Regions from separate parts of the Arthrobacter sp. 01T428 genome, predicted to be linked through region 2. Evidence: riboswitches for the same ligand, from Rfam matches in the RefSeq annotation. Region 2 holds a riboswitch; each other region holds the start of a gene.
The links. Region 2 has a riboswitch for cyclic di-AMP ahead of AC1DJB_RS14045 (hypothetical protein). Riboswitches for the same ligand answer to the same signal wherever they lie in the genome.
Positions count from the first base shown of each region.

Region 1: it holds a riboswitch for cyclic di-AMP, as region 2 does, so the genes downstream of both, AC1DJB_RS05565 (NlpC/P60 family protein) here and AC1DJB_RS14045 (hypothetical protein) in region 2, are expected to answer to the same signal.
Region 3: it holds a riboswitch for cyclic di-AMP, as region 2 does, so the genes downstream of both, AC1DJB_RS07430 (aggregation-promoting factor C-terminal-like domain-containing protein) here and AC1DJB_RS14045 (hypothetical protein) in region 2, are expected to answer to the same signal.

Region 1 covers NZ_JBFTPW010000003.1:51,769-57,525, forward strand. Annotated here, with positions in the region: gene AC1DJB_RS05545 (molybdopterin molybdotransferase MoeA) at 1-80, opposite strand, end outside; gene AC1DJB_RS05550 (DUF6457 domain-containing protein) at 77-364, opposite strand; gene mobA (molybdenum cofactor guanylyltransferase) at 396-1,025, opposite strand; gene AC1DJB_RS05560 (HNH endonuclease) at 1,063-1,563, opposite strand; gene AC1DJB_RS05565 (NlpC/P60 family protein) at 1,813-2,577, opposite strand; cyclic di-AMP (ydaO/yuaA leader) riboswitch at 2,583-2,749, opposite strand; gene AC1DJB_RS05570 (M23 family metallopeptidase) at 2,895-3,713, opposite strand; cyclic di-AMP (ydaO/yuaA leader) riboswitch at 3,716-3,923, opposite strand; gene AC1DJB_RS05575 (iron-dependent transcriptional repressor DtxR) at 4,049-4,744, opposite strand; gene serC (phosphoserine transaminase) at 5,017-5,757, shown strand, end outside.
Region 2 covers NZ_JBFTPW010000011.1:104,351-110,107, reverse strand. Annotated here, with positions in the region: gene AC1DJB_RS14070 (acyl-CoA dehydrogenase family protein) at 1-694, opposite strand, end outside; gene AC1DJB_RS14065 (TetR/AcrR family transcriptional regulator) at 808-1,584, opposite strand; gene AC1DJB_RS14060 (helix-turn-helix domain-containing protein) at 1,645-2,040, shown strand; gene AC1DJB_RS14055 (TetR/AcrR family transcriptional regulator) at 2,046-2,666, opposite strand; gene AC1DJB_RS14050 (flavin-containing monooxygenase) at 2,737-3,831, shown strand; cyclic di-AMP (ydaO/yuaA leader) riboswitch at 3,916-4,061, shown strand; gene AC1DJB_RS14045 (hypothetical protein) at 4,064-5,191, shown strand; gene AC1DJB_RS14040 (PucR family transcriptional regulator) at 5,350-5,757, opposite strand, start outside.
Region 3 covers NZ_JBFTPW010000004.1:159,228-164,984, forward strand. Annotated here, with positions in the region: gene AC1DJB_RS07425 (bifunctional glycosyltransferase family 2/GtrA family protein) at 1-616, opposite strand, end outside; gene AC1DJB_RS07430 (aggregation-promoting factor C-terminal-like domain-containing protein) at 777-1,514, opposite strand; cyclic di-AMP (ydaO/yuaA leader) riboswitch at 1,517-1,690, opposite strand; gene AC1DJB_RS07435 (sensor histidine kinase) at 1,855-3,333, opposite strand; gene AC1DJB_RS07440 (response regulator transcription factor) at 3,346-4,086, opposite strand; gene AC1DJB_RS07445 (hypothetical protein) at 4,302-5,084, shown strand.

The sequences.
Region 1 (5,757 bases), on a different contig from region 2:
GTGGCGCTATCGAAGGCAAGTTGCCGCGCCTCGGCCCACAAGTGGTCGGCATGCGGGACATGCCCGGGGGCTTCCGTCATCCGGCGTCGGTTCCGGGGTTCGTATAGTCCTTCGCGAGCGTGCGTGCCAGGCCCAGGGCTGCATCCATCGACGCAGATTGAGTGGCTTGTCCCGAGCCCGAGGCAAGCCCGGCCGCAAAGCCCGCAATGAAGGTTGTCAAAGGAGCCGCCGGCCGGACCACCGAATGGGCTGCAACGCCCGCCAGGGACAGGATCTCGTTGATGTCGATCTCGACGTCGTCCAACTCATACGCTTGCAGCAGGCTCCTGCACCATTCCTCGAGCGTTTCTTCCTGGCTCTTCACGATCCGCCTCCACTGTCCGGTACAGCTGTTGTCACGGCAGGTCGCCGTCCACTCCAAGCGCCGCGGCGTCATCCCAGGTATCCACGTCATCGGTGGACCCTGCGGGGACAGGCACGGCCTGCAGATCAAGCCTAGCAAGCAGGCGGAAAACCGCGGCGTTGACCAGGCCACGTTCTTCTCCGGCAGCTTGCACTTCGCGCTGCAAAGCAGATACGCGGTAGATCCCGAGCAGCGGCTGCTTCCTACCGTCGCCGGATACGGACATGGCCCCGTCCGTGTCCTGGTGGCCTGCAACTTCCCGGAGCAGGACCGGAACCGCGGCGGCGGCCAGGGGCATATCGCAGGCCAGGACGAGAACCCAGGGCGCGTGCTTCGTGGACGGCTCCTCGCCGTCTTGCGTTTCGCCTCCGTGCCCCAGGGCGAGGAGTCCGGCGGCGATCGCGGCTGCGGGTCCGGCGAAGGGCGGCTCCTCCCGCGCGGTCAATGTGCCGTCCGGCAGAGTGCCGGGATCCGGGCCGACGACGACGACGCTTCCCGCACCGCGTGCGGCCGCCACGGCGCGCTCAAGGAGTGTGGCGCCGTCGTATCTCAACTGGGCTTTGGGCACGCCGCCGAGGCGGGAGGACTTGCCACCCGCCAATATCACCGCATCAAAGTCCACCCGCCCAGATTACCCGGGAAGCGGGCTCAATTCCGGTTCAGGCCGCCGACTCGGGCAGGAGGAAGGGATCCCATGCGGGCGCAGGTTTCTCAAGCTCCTTGATTTGCCAGATAGTCCCGGTGGGCGCCGCCGGAGTGAACCTCAGTTTCCAGCCCATCTCGGCTGGGGTGTGGTCACTCTTGGCGTTGTTGCAGCGCAAGCACGCTGCCACCAGGTTTTCCCAGGAATCCGCGCCGCCCCTGGATTTGGGGTGGACGTGGTCAATGGTGTGCGCTGCTTTCCCGCAGTAGGCGCAACGGTGACCGTCACGGCGCAAGACGCCGCGGCGTGTGACCGCCGTGATGGTGTTGTACCTTGGCCGGATGTAGCGATTGAGCAGAATCACGGAAGGACGTCCGAGAATCTCTTGTGGCCCGACGACAGGCTCGTCGCCTTCGGCCACTACGCTCGCTTTTCCGGTGAGCACAAGGACCAGCGCCCGGCGGAAGGTTACTACCGCCAGCGGTTCATATCCAGCATTCAGAACGAGTGTGCGCATGCACGTACCTCTTCACGGCCGCACCCGTCAGGGGCGCGAGGGCCGGCTGCCCTCTGCATGTACGGGCTGTGGATCGACAACCTAAGAGTAAACACCAGAAGGCCAGATCAACGAATCCATGCGGCGGTTCCAGCGCAGTGTCGGTCAAAGTTCATGTGCCGGACACGTAAGCGCACGCTCGTTAAAACAGGACATCCCCACCGGCGGACCAGCGGGGATGTTCCAGTGAAGCTATGTAACCGGGGCTATTTAGCCACCAACGCGGATGAAGACGGGGCCGGAGCCGACATTGACGCTGTAAAGGGCGGTGGTGCCACCGTTCCAGCCGCCGTGGACTGCCATGCCGTTGCCGACGTAAACAGCGATGTGGGCCATGCCCATGCCACCGTTCTGGTAGTAGACCAGGTCTCCCGGCTGCGCTTCAGCAGCGCTGACCGTACGGCCAAGGGAGAGGTAGTCTGCCGGCCAGCCGTGGAAGTTGATGCCAACAGCGGCCAGGGAGTTCGAGGCCAGGGCAGTGCAGTCCTGGGCAACGCCAAGCTGAGCGTAAGCTGCGGCAGCAATCGCTGCGCCCTTGCCGCTGGCAACCTTCGTGGCGGGCGAAACAGCAGCGGTCACAGAAAGCGTCGAGGAGCCGGTAGCGGCACCCGTGGCAGCCTGCGAAGCCGGAGCGGCTTCCTGGGTGGCAACCGGAGCTGCGACAACCGGAGCAGCTTCGGTGGAAACCACCGGGCGTTCGTACTTGATGGCGACGGAGGAGTCGGCCGAAATGCTGGCTTGGGCGATGGACTGGACTTCCAGGGCGGAGGTCGAAGTGGACTCGCGGGGAACGTTGGTTTCTGCAGCGTTGGCTGCGATACCGCTAGTGAGCACCAGACCGGAAGCAGCTGCGATAACGGCTGCCTGACGGCCTACGCCACCGGCGTTGCTGCCGACAGTCTTAGCGATAACGGCAAGCGAGTTGGTCTTGGTGACCGCGGCACGGTGGCGCGCAACAGTAGAGCGTGAAGACACGTTAAGAGGCCTCTCCCTATGCCCGCGAGGTAAGCTGTCGGATTCGGATGGGAGTCATCCGGCCACACTCCTCCCTCTCGGAAGTCGTGCGACTTAACCCCAAGGCCATCGGTGAAGATGACCAAAAGTGGGTCCCCCGCCTCTGCCAGACGATGTTTTGCGAACGGAACCTCGGGCAGTGGCAGAGCTAGGCAATCCACCCGAGTGCATCAACTCTCTAAAAGTTGATGCGAGTTAGACGGTACATGAGTTTTGGCTGAATGTCACATTCAGGTCACGGAGCGTGACAAGCATGCGAGAGACTTCCATCGGATTGGCTACAGCCAGCCCAGGGGGTCAACGACGTCGCCGTTGACCATGACTTCAAAGTGGAGGTGGCAGCCCGTGGAGGCGCCCGTAGTGCCGCTCAATGCGATGACATCGCCTCGGCCAACCGTTTGGCCCACCTGGACGTTGAACGACGACAAATGGTTGTACGTGGTTTCCAGGCCGTTGCCATGGTCCACCACAATGCGGTTTCCGCCGCCATACGGATGCCAGCCGGCGAAGGTGACCTTGCCGGCCGCGGCAGCATGGACCTGGGTGCCGCACTGGGCCACGAAGTCCTGGCCGCGGTGGAACTCCCCCAAACCGCCCGTGATGGGATTCACGCGGTAGCCGAAAGGCGAGGCCGTGGTCAGGGTGTCCAGGGGCGCCCCCAGGGTGCCCTTGGAGGACGAGGTCTTGATGGTGCCGACGGACTGTGCGCTCAAGAGCTGCTTGAGCTTGCTGTCCGGATCCGCAGTGGTTGACACTGCGGCACGGCTGAAGTCGATCGTGGCGCTTGCCGCGGCAGGAATCTCGGGCTGGGTGCCCACAGCCGAGGCGGCCTGGCTTGAATCCGCCGTGGCCGTCATGGCGCCGGTGCCCGGCATAGCGACTGTCAGGATGAGGCCCGTCGTGGCGAGGGCCACTCCGGCCTTCTGTCCCGCTCCGCTCGCGGCGGCGAATTCGGCCATCTGCCGCAAAGGACCCTTGCGGCGGCGAAGTTCGCGATGGGGATCGCGCGGCCGCTCGTGCTCGACGGCGCTTGTGCCCCGCAGCTCAGCAGTAGGACCGGACGCGCGCCTGCGGCCCCTGGTGTTCTGCGTGGTCAAGGTTTTCCTCTCTGGCAAGCCTGCGAAGTTAGCTGTCGGATTCGGGCCAGAGAGATCGTGGACCCGGTCCGCGCGAAGGGCACGAAACGCAAGGTACCCGGAGGGGCCTTGCGTTGTTTGCACTTCCGCTACGGACTTCACCCCAAGGCCGTCTTTCGACAGCCGATGGTGGTTCCTCCGTTTCTGCCAGTGAATGGACTAATCCACCTGATCCGCTGGCAGAACTCGGCTTCGGATCAGGTAACGCTTTGGTATCGGCGCCAGTATTTAACTATAGGGGATTAAGCCCCACGGTAATAATTTCGTTATCTTTGCGGGCGACCCCGCCGGGCCGGCTAGGCGACCGTGACAAACACGTGCGAGGCAACCTCAGGCGGCAGCTCCAGCGCGCCCTCGATATTAGGCACGCGAACGGAGATGTACTCCCCCACGCGCTCCAGGGACACCCTGGCGCCCGGGCGGATTCCGCCCTCGTCCAGCTGGACCAGAAGTTCCGGTTCCACCTGGATCGGTTCAGCCAGCCGGCTGACGGTGACCCGGTTTTCAGGTGAATATTCGTTCATCGCGTCAAGAAGGTTGACCACGCCATCCGTAAAGGCGTGGGACGCGGCTCCACCCAGCGCTTCGAGTCCGGGAATGGGGTTGCCATAGGGCGATTCCGTGGGGTGGTCCAGCAATTCATAGAGCCGTCGTTCCACGCGCTCACTCATGACATGCTCCCAACGGCACGCTTCATCGTGCACGTAGGCCCAGTCCAGTCCAATGACATCTGCCAGGAGCCGTTCGGCGAGCCGGTGCTTGCGCATGACCTCGGTGGCGCGTTTCCGGCCCGTTTCAGTCAGCTCAAGGTGCCGGTCGTTGGACACAATCACCAGGCCGTCGCGCTCCATCCGCCCGATCGTCTGGGAAACGGTGGGGCCGGAGTGCCGCAAGCGCTCGGCGATGCGGGCGCGAAGAGCCACGATGTTCTCTTCTTCAAGCTCCAAAATGGTCCGAAGATACATCTCAGTGGTATCGATCAGATCCGTCATCCAGCTCAGCTCCTCGAGCGCAGTATCTTGCGTATTTTCGCCAGCTCCAAGCTTAGCTTATTTGGAATTACTCCGGATAATTCCGGCGCTTGTCCACCGCCCGGTCCGCCGTCCTCTCCTGAGCCGGCGGAACGATGGGTTTCCACGTGGCGGACTATGACACCTTCGGTTCTGCCCCCGCCTGCGGTGTCAGGCAGAATTGGGGAGTCGAAGGGGCAGCTTGCCACCTGCCACGACCCATCTAGGCCGCTACTTCACCATTGGAGCATCCCGTGAGCGACAACAGCATCACCATCCCCGCCGATTTGCTGCCCAAGGACGGCCGCTTCGGCGCCGGGCCCTCCAAGGTCCGCCCGGAGCAGATCGAGGCCCTCTCCGCCGCCTCGACAACGATCCTCGGCACCTCCCACCGCCAAGCACCCGTCAAGAACCTGGTGGGCTCCGTCCGCGAGGGACTTAGCCAGTTCTTCCGTGCGCCCGAGGGCTACGAGGTGATCCTCGGCGTCGGAGGCTCCACCGCGTTCTGGGACGTCGCCAGCTTCGGCCTGGTCGAGAAGAAGGCCCAGCACCTCTCTTTCGGTGAGTTCGGTTCCAAGTTCGCTTCGGCGACCAACAAGGCACCGTTCCTTGAAGCTTCCTCCATCATCACGTCCGAGCCTGGTACCCGGCCGGTTTCCCAGGCCGAAGCAGGCGTGGACGTATACGCGTGGCCACAGAACGAAACCTCGACGGGTGTCGCCGCTCCGGTCAAGCGGGTTCAAGGCAGCGACGACGGCGCCTTGGTCCTGGTGGATGCGACGTCCGCAGCCGGCGGCCTGGATGTTGATGTTGCCGAAGCCGACGTCTACTACTTCGCCCCGCAAAAGAACTTTGCGTCCGACGGAGGCCTGTGGCTCGGCCTCTTCTCCCCCGCCGCCTTGGAGCGCGCCGCCCGTATCAAGGCAAGCGGCCGCTGGATCCCCGATTTCCTCGACCTGCAGACGGCCATCGACAACTCGAAGCTCAACCAGACC
Region 2 (5,757 bases):
TCGTGGCGGAGTACCCGGGGGAATCCTGGGGGACGAGGTATCCGTGAACCTGCCCGTCGTCGCCACGGGCCCAGACGACGGTCAGCCCGCCGATTGAGCCGTTGCCGATCCATTTCTTTTCACCGTTGAGCACATAGCCGCCATCGACGGCGGTCGCAGTCGTCTCGAGTCCCACCGAATCGGAACCGTGCGCGGGCTCGGTCAAGGCGAAAGCGCCATATTCCTCGGCGCGGGAAAGCACGGGAAGCCAACGGTCCTGCTGCTCTGGGGAACCGCATTCCGCCACGGACCGCAAAGCCAAGCCGCCCTGGACAGCGACCACCGTGCCGATGGAGCCGTCCCCGCGGCTCAGTTCCATGGTGACCAGTCCGGCGGCGGTTTTGCTCATGGCCGGGAACCCGTCGACGTTGATTCCGTCGCGCAGCAGATCAAGTTCACCCAGGCGCTTCACCAGATGGAGCGGATACTCCGCGCGCTCCCAGTACCCCGCGATGACCGGGAGCACGTCGTCCTGGACAAAGGTCCGCGCGCGGTCCCAGTAGGCGCGGTCTTCGCGGCTAACGTCCTTGAAGACGGAGGCCGGGTCCGGGTCCAGGGATTCGTTCAGGACATACTCGGGCTCCATGGTGCCAGCCGGAAAAGCTGCGCCGACCGGGAATATGGCATCCAGTTCCTCGGAAGCGCTGTTGGACATCGTCGTCATGGGGGATCCTCGCTCGGGGTTGCGATCTACGACTCCCAGCATGCGCTGACACTCAGTTTCATGTCAAGGAACTCAGTTCCAACCATGGACTCTGCTGGATCGAACTAAGCCAGCGCGTCCCGAACCGCTTGAATGATCTCTTCCGTACCCGCTGCCGGATCGAGGACAGCAACCACGACGGCGGGACGGCCGCCTTGCGCGGACGCAGCACCGGCTGCGTCGCTACCCGCCTCGCCGGTTGAAACACGGGCGAACGTGTCCGCCAACGCGCCCAATTCACGCCCGAGCCTGGTGGCCAACTCCCCGGCTTCAGCTTCCCGCCCGTCGCGCTCCGCGCCCGTGACGCGCTCCGCATCCGCCTCGCGTTCGCCAGCAGAAACCGCCCGCAGCCATTGGCGCAGGACGCTGTTGTGCACAGCAACCACCGAAGCGGCAAAGGCCACGGCCGTGACCTCGCGGCTTTCGCCCTCGGGCAACGCGGAAAGAAGATGATTCCGGAAAGCCCGTTGATAGCGATGCGTCATGACAAGTTCACGATCACGAAGGGCCGGCACTTGATGCAGAAGCTCGTAGCGGGCGAGGGAGGTTCTCCAGTTGCCCACATGGTGGCCAAAAACCAAGAGCGCGGCATCCACGACGGCACGCAACGGATCCGCCGTCGTCCGCGCAAGGAGGTCCTGGACCCGCGCCAGAATACGGTCGTGATCAGCGAAAACAATGTCCTCTTTGGAGCCGAACTTGCGGAAAAACGTGCTCCGGCTGATCCCTGCGGCATCGGCAAGGTCGTCCACGGAGGTCGCGTCATAGCCTTGCCGCACCAGTAGATCGATTGCCGCGGCCACGGCGAGCGCGGGATCCGGATTGGCGGGGTAGTTGACCATAGGCGTGAATCTAACACGGCGGCGTAACCGCACAGCCTTGAGCGCGACTAGGCTTCTGCCATGGCATTGATAGCTCCCCGCGTGACGCCTGGCTTGCCCGCGGACGACGCCCGTAACCTGGCGCGCTCACTCCAGGACAGCAACGACATCACCGTCTTCGTGGATGGCACGGTCCACCGGCTGCCGGATGAGGCGAGGGACGCCGTCGTCGACCTCCTTGGCAGGCTGGGCCGAGGTGAAGCTGTGACGGTGAGCAGCGTCGAGGAAATGCTCACGACGTCGAGGGCGGCCGAACTCGCGGGAATCTCGCACACCTACCTGCGGAACATGACTGACCGTGGCGAAATCCCGGTGGAATACCGCGGCACGCATCGGCGCATCAGGCTCGCGGACATCATGACGTGGCTGGAAACCCAGAAGAAGACGGCCGCGGCGGAAGAGGAAAGCAACAAGTAGAAAAGCTACGCGAGGGCCGCCTTGAGCGCAGCGTGGACCCAATCCCGGTAGCGGTCCAATCCCCAGGCGAAGTCCAGCACGAGTGACCGGTAGGTGTCCGGATGACCCACCGACCAGATCACGGCAGCGGCTTGCTCGTCGCTCATGCCGGAGCTCAGTGCCCCGCGCCGCCTGAGCGCGGCCGCAGCTTCCGCATAGTTCCGTAGCCGGGTTTCGGCCCGGTCCCGCTCCACTTTTGCGGCTTCGGCGTCGACGGCGGAGGCCTGCCGCATGACGGTGAACAATTGGGTGCTCCGCGGATTCACCTCGGCAAACCAGTCGGCCAACAGCGCCAGGACCGCTCCGGCGTCGGCGGCTGCGGCAGTCCGCTCGCGCATGGTCTCCGGCACGGAACGGGGAGCATCCGGACCCGCCGCCGTCGCGTCGACCACGGCCGAGAGCAGCGCAGCCTTGTTGCCCACGGAGTTGTAGATGGTCTGGACGGCCACACCTGCTTGCTCGGCAACGGCCCCGATAGTGGTGGCCACATACCCTTTGCTCAGAAACAGCTGACGGGCGGCCTCCACCACGGCAGCTTTGGTTGCGACAGCTTGAGCTAAGCGCCTGTCATTGTGCCGGATTTCCACGAAAAAAGAATAGCATTCCAGTGACTGGAATGCTATTCTAATCACCTCGGACACCTCAGGAGGCTTCGCGATGGACAGCAATGAGGCAGTGAACACGGTAATTGTGGGCGCAGGGCAGGCGGGGCTCGCCACCGGATACCACCTGAAGAAACACCTGCAAGATTTCCTCATCCTGGACTCGCAGGCCCGCGTCGGCGACGTGTGGCGGAGCCGATGGGATTCCTTGCGCCTCTTCACCCCGGCGCAGCACGATTCCCTTCCCGGCCTGCCATTTCCAGCCGCCCGGGGGACCTTTCCCGGCAAAGACGCCATGGCCGAATACCTCGAGAATTACGCCACGAACTGGGAACTCCCGGTACGCCATGGCGCCCGCGTCGTCGGCATCGAGCGGGAGGACGGCCGGTTCCGGGTGCAGTCGAGCGCCGGGTCGATCCTGGCGAGAAACGTTGTTGTTGCCACGGGCCCGAATACACAGCCACGGGTCCCGGCGTTCGCCAGGGATCTCGATCCAGGCATCCACCAACTGCACGGAGCGGAATACTCCAACCCGGACTCAATTCCGCCCGGAGATGTCCTGGTGGTCGGCTCCGGCACCTCCGGCGTCGAAATCGCCCTGGAGCTCGCACCCACGCACCGCACCTACATCGCAGGAAACCCTCCGTTCCACATTCCGGGCCCCGTGACGCGATACGCCGGCGGGCTTTGGTGGCTCTTCATCCACAAGGTGCTGAACAGATCCACCCCTATCGGCCGCAAGGTCGCGCTCGGGTTCACCCAGCACGGCGCGCCACTGATCCGGACCTCAACGCGGGAGCTCGACGCCGCGGGAGTCACCCGCCTACCACGCCTGAAGGGCACGCGCGATGGCCAACCCCTGACCGATGAAGGCCACGCGATACCGGTGTCCACGGTCATCTGGGCTACTGGTTACCAACCGGACTTTGGCTGGATCCAAGGACTTCCCACGGATGGGGACGGCTGGCCGCTCACCCTCCGGGGCGCCGTAGAACAACTCCCAGGACTGTTCTTTGCGGGCATGCCCTTCCAATACGGGTTGACCTCCGGCCTCGTGGGCGGGGTCGGCCGCGACGCCGAACACGTCGCGGGACTCATCGCCGGCCAGGCCGGGCAAAAACGGGTCACCGCGCCCGTTATTCAAATGTGACTTTGCATGCCGGCTGTTGTAACGTCGAGGGGCGACCCAGTCCCCAACCGGGCCGCTTCCGGGTTGACGCCGAGCTCTGCCGCAACCCGGAATCCGCCAGACCCGCGGCAGAGACGGGGGACCCAGAGTCTCCGGGCCCACTTCAGGCCCTTGGGGTGAAGCCGCCACGCGCGGCCGGACGGCCTCGTCCGAACCCGACAGCTAACCTCGAAGGCGTTGAGAGGCAATCACCATGTCCCCAACCATGGATCAGCCTCGCCGTGCCCAAGTGGCGGGCGAGAGCACCAAACCAACCGGACGTCGTCGGGCCACAGACAGCGAACCGTTCATCGCTGCGCCGGCTTCCGAACCTTTGAGTTCGACGGCGGCACCCACCACCGCCGCAACCCCGACGACGGCGGCACCCACCACGCGCGCGGCCGCCCGGGCGGCCGAACGGAAGCGGGCCTCAGAAGCCAGCGAAACTGCGGCCATTCAAACAGTGCCTGCCGCGGCGACAGAACCTGCCACCGCGGCCATACCGGCTGTCGCTGCCGAGACCGCGGCTCCTGCGACAGCTGAGCCGGCCACTGCGGCCATACCGACGGTGTCTGCTGCGACCTTGGCTCGCGCGACAGCAGAGTCGGCCAAAACCGAGCACGCAGCCACAACGGCACTTCCCGCGGCAACCCGCGCCGGCGCCGGTCCGGCGACCCTTACCGGTTCCTCCTTCAGCCGTGAACCACACGCCGTCCTCAAGAAGGCCGCCGCCGTCCGGACGATGAGCAACCGAATGGCAGTGGTGACAGGTGCCCTAGGCATCTTGTTGGCCGCCGGCTCCCTGGGACAAGCCCTCGAGTTGCCCTTCTTCGGCCAGGAATCCCGTGCCCAGGACGCTGCCAGCGCAGACAGCCAGGACTCCACGCAATCCGGCGCTCCTTCCACGACGCCAAGCACCTCCCCCAGCGCTGCGGAATCACCTTCGGCAGCTACCCCGAGCGCCAAGTCCGGCCAGGCCGGGGACCCGGCGCAGCATTCGCCGCAAGGACCGGTAGCTGTCGAATCGTCGAGCGTCCCTGCACCGTCGATCTCCGTTCAGGTTCCTGCCCTCCCGTCAGCGCTGCCCCCAAGCCTCACCCCGGCGCCTGTTCCTTCCACCCCGGTTCCGGCCCAGCCTGCGCCGGCTCCCAGCCCCGGTCCGACCGGACCCGCTAGCCCAACCCCGACACCGGATCCGACGGATCCAGCGTCTCCGACTCCCGCACCCACAGGTTCTTGGAAGCCACGGACCCCGGCCAGCCCCACACCGACGCCACCGCCTACCCAACCGGGCGTCGATCTTGGGTCGATTCTGGACGCAGCAACCAAGGCACTGCAGTGAGGATGGGAGGGCATCGAGCATTTGCCGTCGAGTGGCACGGACGATGCTGCCGGAACACCTGGACGCAGATGATTCAGCACCGCCCGGACCGCTGGCGCTGCAGCCTTCAGTTGAGGCAGTTCAACAAGTAGGCCAGCGCGGTTTCCGGTACCTGCGCTTCAAATCCGCGGTCGGCCAGCCCAGCGGCGCGCCTTGAGCGTTGCGTGGAGTTCGAGCCGGGTGGCGCCATTCAGCGGATCCGCTCCGATAAGCTGGCGGACCCTGGCCAGTCGGTTGTAGATGCTGCTGCGGTGCAGGTGGAGCTTCGAGGCCACATCCTGAACGGAGCCGTCGCTGTCGTAAAGCAGTTCGAGCACGGGCAGCAGCTCGCCGTTGCGGTCGGCGTCCTCGATCTCCTGGAAGTGCACGGAACCCGAATCGTCCCACCCCCCGGGCGCCTGTAGCCGTTCGAACAACTGATAGATCCCGGCCGAGCGGCTGTCCACGAGCTCGCCGAGCGGAGGATCGACGGCGGCAGCCTGGGCCGCGAGCTTCGACTGCCGGTACGCCCGGCCCAGTTGGCGAAT
Region 3 (5,757 bases), on a different contig from region 2:
TGAAGCCGCATTGGGCATCGCTGAAGCGGGCACCCATGAACGAGTGCAGCATCAAGTTGTAGCTGCGCGAAATGAACTCGCGTTTGGGGCCGCGGACGACCCGCGAGTTACGGGTCAGTCGGGTGCCGATGGCGAGGTCCGAATGGCCGGAGATCAGCGGCGCCAAAAGGGGCGCCAGTGCGGCGAGGTCAGTGGAAAGGTCAACGTCCATGTAAGCCAGAACGGGCGACGGCGATGCAAGCCACACCTTGCGAAGGGCGTTGCCGCGTCCCTTCTCGTCAAGGTGGACAACCGCGAGCTCAGGCAGTTCCCGGGCTACGCGCTCCGCGATTTTCAACGTGCCGTCCGTGCTCGCGTTGTCCGCCACGGTGATGCGGAAGCCATGCGGGAAGGATTCGCGCAAGTGGCCGTGAAGCCTGCGCAGGCACTCTTCGAGATCGCGTTCCTCGTTGAAGACGGGGATGGTGACGTCGAGGACGGGGATGGCGGTGTGGGTGTCCACGGGGGCGCGCCGCCCCGTGCCGCGCTGGATGGGAGTGCTGGGTTGGATGGGAAGGCCCGGCGGCACCACCGCGGGGTCCTTCAGGGTTCCGGAGGTGGATTCGATGAGCGTCATGTATCCAGAGTGCCGTTGCCGAATATGAAGGCTTTAGGCGGAACCTGTGACGTGGCTGTGGATGTGTGACCAGCGTGGCGCATCACTTGCCTGGCCAAGAAACGGAGAGGCCCGCCCCGGAAGGGACGGACCTCGACGTACTTTGTGGTTGGCTCTTGGCTTAGTACCAGTTGTGGGCCAAGTGGAAGGACCATGCCGCGGACGGCGATCCGTAGCGTTCCTTGATGTAGTTCAGGCCCCAGCGGATTTGCGTCTGGTAGTTGGTCTGCCAGTCGGCGCCTTCGGACGCCATCTTTTCGGCCGGCAGCGACTGCCCAATGCCGTAAGCGCCACTGGAGGCGTTGGTGGCAGTGGTGCGCCAATCCGATTCCTTGTTCCACAAGGTGATCAGGGCCGACATTTCGCCCTGGCCCCAACCGTAGGAGGGAAGGATGCTTGCGGCGTAGGCCTGGGCGCCGGAGGGATCATCGACGGCGACTGGTGCAGCCGGTGCCGCTGGAGCAGGGGGTGCAGCGGGTACGGCCGGTGCGGCAGCCTGGGGCGCGACGGCGGCTGGAGCGGGCGCGGCCGCCTGGCTTGGCGTCGACGCAGCGCTCGGCTTGGGGCTCGCGCTTGCGCTCGCCGACGGCGTGGCGGTGGCCGAAGGCGTGGCTGAGTGATCCACCGTGCGGGATTCGGACGTGCGGCTCATGTCCTGGGCGTTGATGGCTTGTCCGGCGGCCTGGGTGGCAGCGCCTGCGCCTAGGAACACGGCAACGACGCCGGCAACAACTGCCATGCGCTGGCCGGTGCCGAGGTTCGAGGCGGCTCGCCTCAGCGTGGAACGTGACTTGTTTCTCCGGGCAGGTTCGCCGCGGTGGCGCGCAACAGGGCGCGACTGATCCTTGGAATCAGACATGGTGATTGCCTCTCGACGCCTGCGGAGTTAGCTGTCGGATTCGGATGAGGTCATCCGGCCGTGGCCACAGCGGAACGTGGCGGCACGGCTTCACCCCTAGGGCTGGCTCAACATGAGCGCTTGCCCGGAGACCTGGGTCCCCCGTCTCTGCCTGGACTGTTGGGCACCGGGGAGTGGCAGAGCTCGGCGCCTACCCGGCGGTGGCCGGAATGATCCAGCGCACCTATTCGACGGTACAGGAGGATCCAGCTTAAGTCACATTTAGGTAACGGAGATCACGACGCCGGTGCGTCGACTTGCGCGCGCCGGGCACCGGCGTCGTACTCTTCTGGTTCGCCCGTCAGGCCGGGGCAGTCCTGAGCGCCGGGAGCCGCACCGCGAACTCCGTCCGGCCAGGCCGCGACGCCACTTCGACCGTGCCGCCGTGCGCCTGAACGATGGATTCCACAATGGACAAGCCGAGGCCGGAGGTGCCCTCGGAGCCGGACCGGGCGGCGTCGGCACGGGCAAAGCGGGAGAAGATCCTGCCCTGGAATTCAGGCGGGATGCCCGGGCCGTTGTCGGTCACGGTCACCACGGCGCTGCCATCGGCGGAGCGCATCACGCCCGTGACCACGGTGGTTCCCGCCTCGGTGTGCTTGCGGGCGTTGGAGAGCAGATTCGCCAAAACCTGGTGGAGTTGGGTGGTGTCGCCGCGGACCGTGAGGGGCTCATCCGGGAGCTTGAGCTGCCAGATGTGCTCGGGGGCCATGACTTTCTCGTCGCTGACGGTCTCGATCACCAACTGCGTGAGGTCCACATCGGTGAATTCCGGGGCCTTCCCTTCGTCCAACCGGGCCAAGAGAAGGAGGTCCTCCACGAGGGTGGTCATGCGTTCGGACTGGCTCTGCACCCGGCCCAGCGACTTGCGCCCGTCTTCGGTGAACGTCTCGGTCATGCGCAAGAGTTCGGTGTAGCCGCGGATGGCGGTCAGCGGAGTGCGTAGTTCGTGCGACGCATCCGCGACGAACTGGCGCACCTTGGTTTCGCTTTGCTGGCGGGCCTCGAGGGCGCTCGAGACGTTGTCCAGCATCAGGTTCAAAGCATGGCCGACGCTTCCCACTTCGGTGCTCGGATGGGCCGCCGACGCCGGAACACGCACCGCGAGGGCCACTTCACCGGCGTCGAGCGGAAGTTTCGACACCTTGGTGGCGACGTCGGAGAGTTGCTCCAAAGGCCGCATGGTACGGCGGATCAGCACGGTTCCGGCCAGCCCGATCAGGACCAGTCCGCCCAAGGAGACCAGCACCATGGTCCAGACGAGGGAGGCCTCGGTGTCCTCTTTCGAGGCGAGAGGGAGACCTGTGATGACAACATCGCCGTATGGAGTTTCGGTGGCCACCAGCCGGTAGCCGCCAGTGGACAGCGTGCGATCAACCGGGCGGCCATCGGACGGGAGCGCCGACAGGATTCGGGCGTCGCTGGGCGACAACGGCGCACGTGTGGCATCGGAGGACAAGAAGCCGGCATCGCTGCTCACCTGGCCTGCAAGGATGCGTGCATTGAGCGTGCCGATGCTCTGGCCGCGGGGGTCCAGCGGGTCCGGACGGCCGCCAGGGTTGCCTTGCGGCGGGCGGCCGTGGGAGGCCTGCATCAATTGCTGATCGAGCTGCTTCGTGAGGAACACATCCATGGAGGCATAGCTGACCACCCCGACTGCACCGCAGATGGCCACAAGGAGTGCCATGGAGAGAAGGATCAAGCGCGTGCGCAAGTGCCAGGTTGAAGGATTGAACCAGCTATGGTCGGTCTGGCGGGGGATACCCGAGAGTGCGGACATTCGGCGCCCCGGCTATTCGGCAGGCTTGATGACGTAGCCTGCTCCGCGCACCGTGTGGATCATGGGCGGGTGGTTGGCCTCGATCTTCTTGCGCAGGTATGAGATGTAAAGCTCCACGATGTTGGCTTGGCCGCCGAAATCGTAGTCCCACACGCGGTCCAGGATCTGGGCCTTGCTGACCACGCGCTTGGGGTTCTCCATGAGGTAGCGCAGGAGCTCGAACTGGGTCGCCGTGAGCGGGATGTCCTCGCCGCCGCGGGTAACTTCACGCGTGTCGACGTTCAGGGTCAAGTCGCCCACCACCAGCTCGGCGGTGTCCATCGCGGCCACCCCCGAGCGTTGGACCAGACGGTGCAGGCGCAACAGGACTTCCTCCATGCTGAAGGGCTTGGTGACATAATCGTCGCCGCCGGCGGCCAACCCGACGATGCGGTCCTGTACGTCGTCCTTGGCGGTGAGGAAGAGCGCAGGCACCTCCGGCGCAAAGGCGCGGATCCTGCCGAGCAGCTCGACGCCGTCGAACCCTGGAAGCATCACATCCAGCACCAGGACGTCCGGTCGGAAGTCCTTGGCGAGCTTTACCGCGGCGGGACCGTCGCCCGCCACCGCCACCGACCAGCCCGCCATGCGGAGGCCCATGCTCATGAGCTCGGCGAGGCTGGGTTCGTCGTCAACCACAAGGGCACGGATGGGGGAACCGTCCGGGTGGCTGAGTTGCGGAAGGTTGTTGGTCATGGAGTGCGAGGATGCCATGGGACAACTCTCCAATCTGCCGGTTTGCCAGTGCTTTGCCGTTGCTGTGAGCACCCTGTGAGTCCCAGCCTAGCCACCTGTCCGGAGGTTGTGGCGGTTCTGCAGGTCACAGGGAAGCCTTCAGTTCGACACAGCCAACGCACAGCAAAGCGGCTGACGCTGTTTGGGACAAGAACAATCACGACCAAACAGTCTCGATTTCGATGGAGAACACCATGGATCAGCAAAACAACCCCTCCGTACCTGGTTCCGAGCCGGAGAACGGACACCCGCAGCCGGTGATCCGCCCCCTTGATGATTCTGCGCAGGCTGGTGCCGGGCAGCCGGCCGCCGGGTGGGGTGCTCCGCAGCCGCCGGCGAACCAGCAGCCGGCCGCCGGGTGGGGTGCTCCGCAGCAATACAACGCCGGACAGCCCCGACCTTCCTTTTTCAAGAATTGGAGCCTGAAGAAGGGGCTCATTGTTGGCGGCGTCGCGGTGGTGGTCGCTGCTGCGGCAGGAGCCGGTGCATATGCCGCCGGCAACGGGACCGCGGCCGCGGATACCACCAACGCGCAGGGACCTGGGGCCGGGCAGAACGGCCAGGGCGGATTCGGTGGCCCGGGCGGCACGAACGCAGGCCCTGGCGGGCTCGGCGTCGGCATGGGCGGCCTGAACGCCGCGGTCCACTCGGAATACGTGGTCCTCCAGAACGGCAGCTATGTCACCATGGCGGGTCAGTTGGGTACGGTCACCGACATCTCAGCGAGTTCCATGACCGTCAAGAGCGAGGACGGGTTCACGAAAACCTATGCGCTGGGAACGGACGTCGTGGTAGCTGAAGGCCTGCGGCAACGTGGAAGCGGAAGCGGCGGCACCACCCTGACCCTCGCCGATGTGAAATCCGGATCCAGCGTGAGGGTCACTGCGCTCAAGGAATCGGACAAGTACACGGCCCAGTCCATCCAGATCGTTACTGCCACCACATCAAGTACCCAAGGAACCGGCACCACCAACTAGTCCCCACCGCCACCCTCGCCTCGCAAGTCCCCACCGGGTCCCGGCCTTCGCAAGCTCAGGCAGGGACCCTCGCCGGCGTGGCCCCACGGCCAGGGAACCCTAGCGGCGTGGGCCCACGGAGCTGATGTCGTTACGGGCCTTCAAAACGACATCCAGTGCGAGCGCGGCGTGAGGCTAGGGCCATTGCGGGGGTCCTAGCAGACGATTTGCCAAAGAATTTTCACGAGATGCCGATCCAGGATTGGACAAGGGTTGTTTCATATCTCGAGATTCAAAGGCAAGCGCGTGACGTGGCTTGAGATTCAGAAAACGGCAAATCCATCAAATTTTATTCGAATATTGCGCCAAGAATAGCCAGTGTGACGAACGAGAATGGGTCACATTTGGACATGTGTGAATTGTGATGTGCGGCACAATAGTCCGATTCGTCTCAAAATGTGGACGGTCCGGCCCTTTGTTACTTGCAAGTTCCCTTTGTTACGTTGCACACTTCAAATGTGAACAAGAACTCAACAGCATCTGCAGCCGCAGCGATCGAGCCCAGCGCACCCGCTGGTACTTCGATGAGCTGTTGTCGAATGCATGCCTAACTTAAGACCCCAACAAGTTTCAGGCATTCGCCCCCTGCCCAGCGTCGGGCGCCCCTCCCCATCTCATTGCGGGGACCAGACCA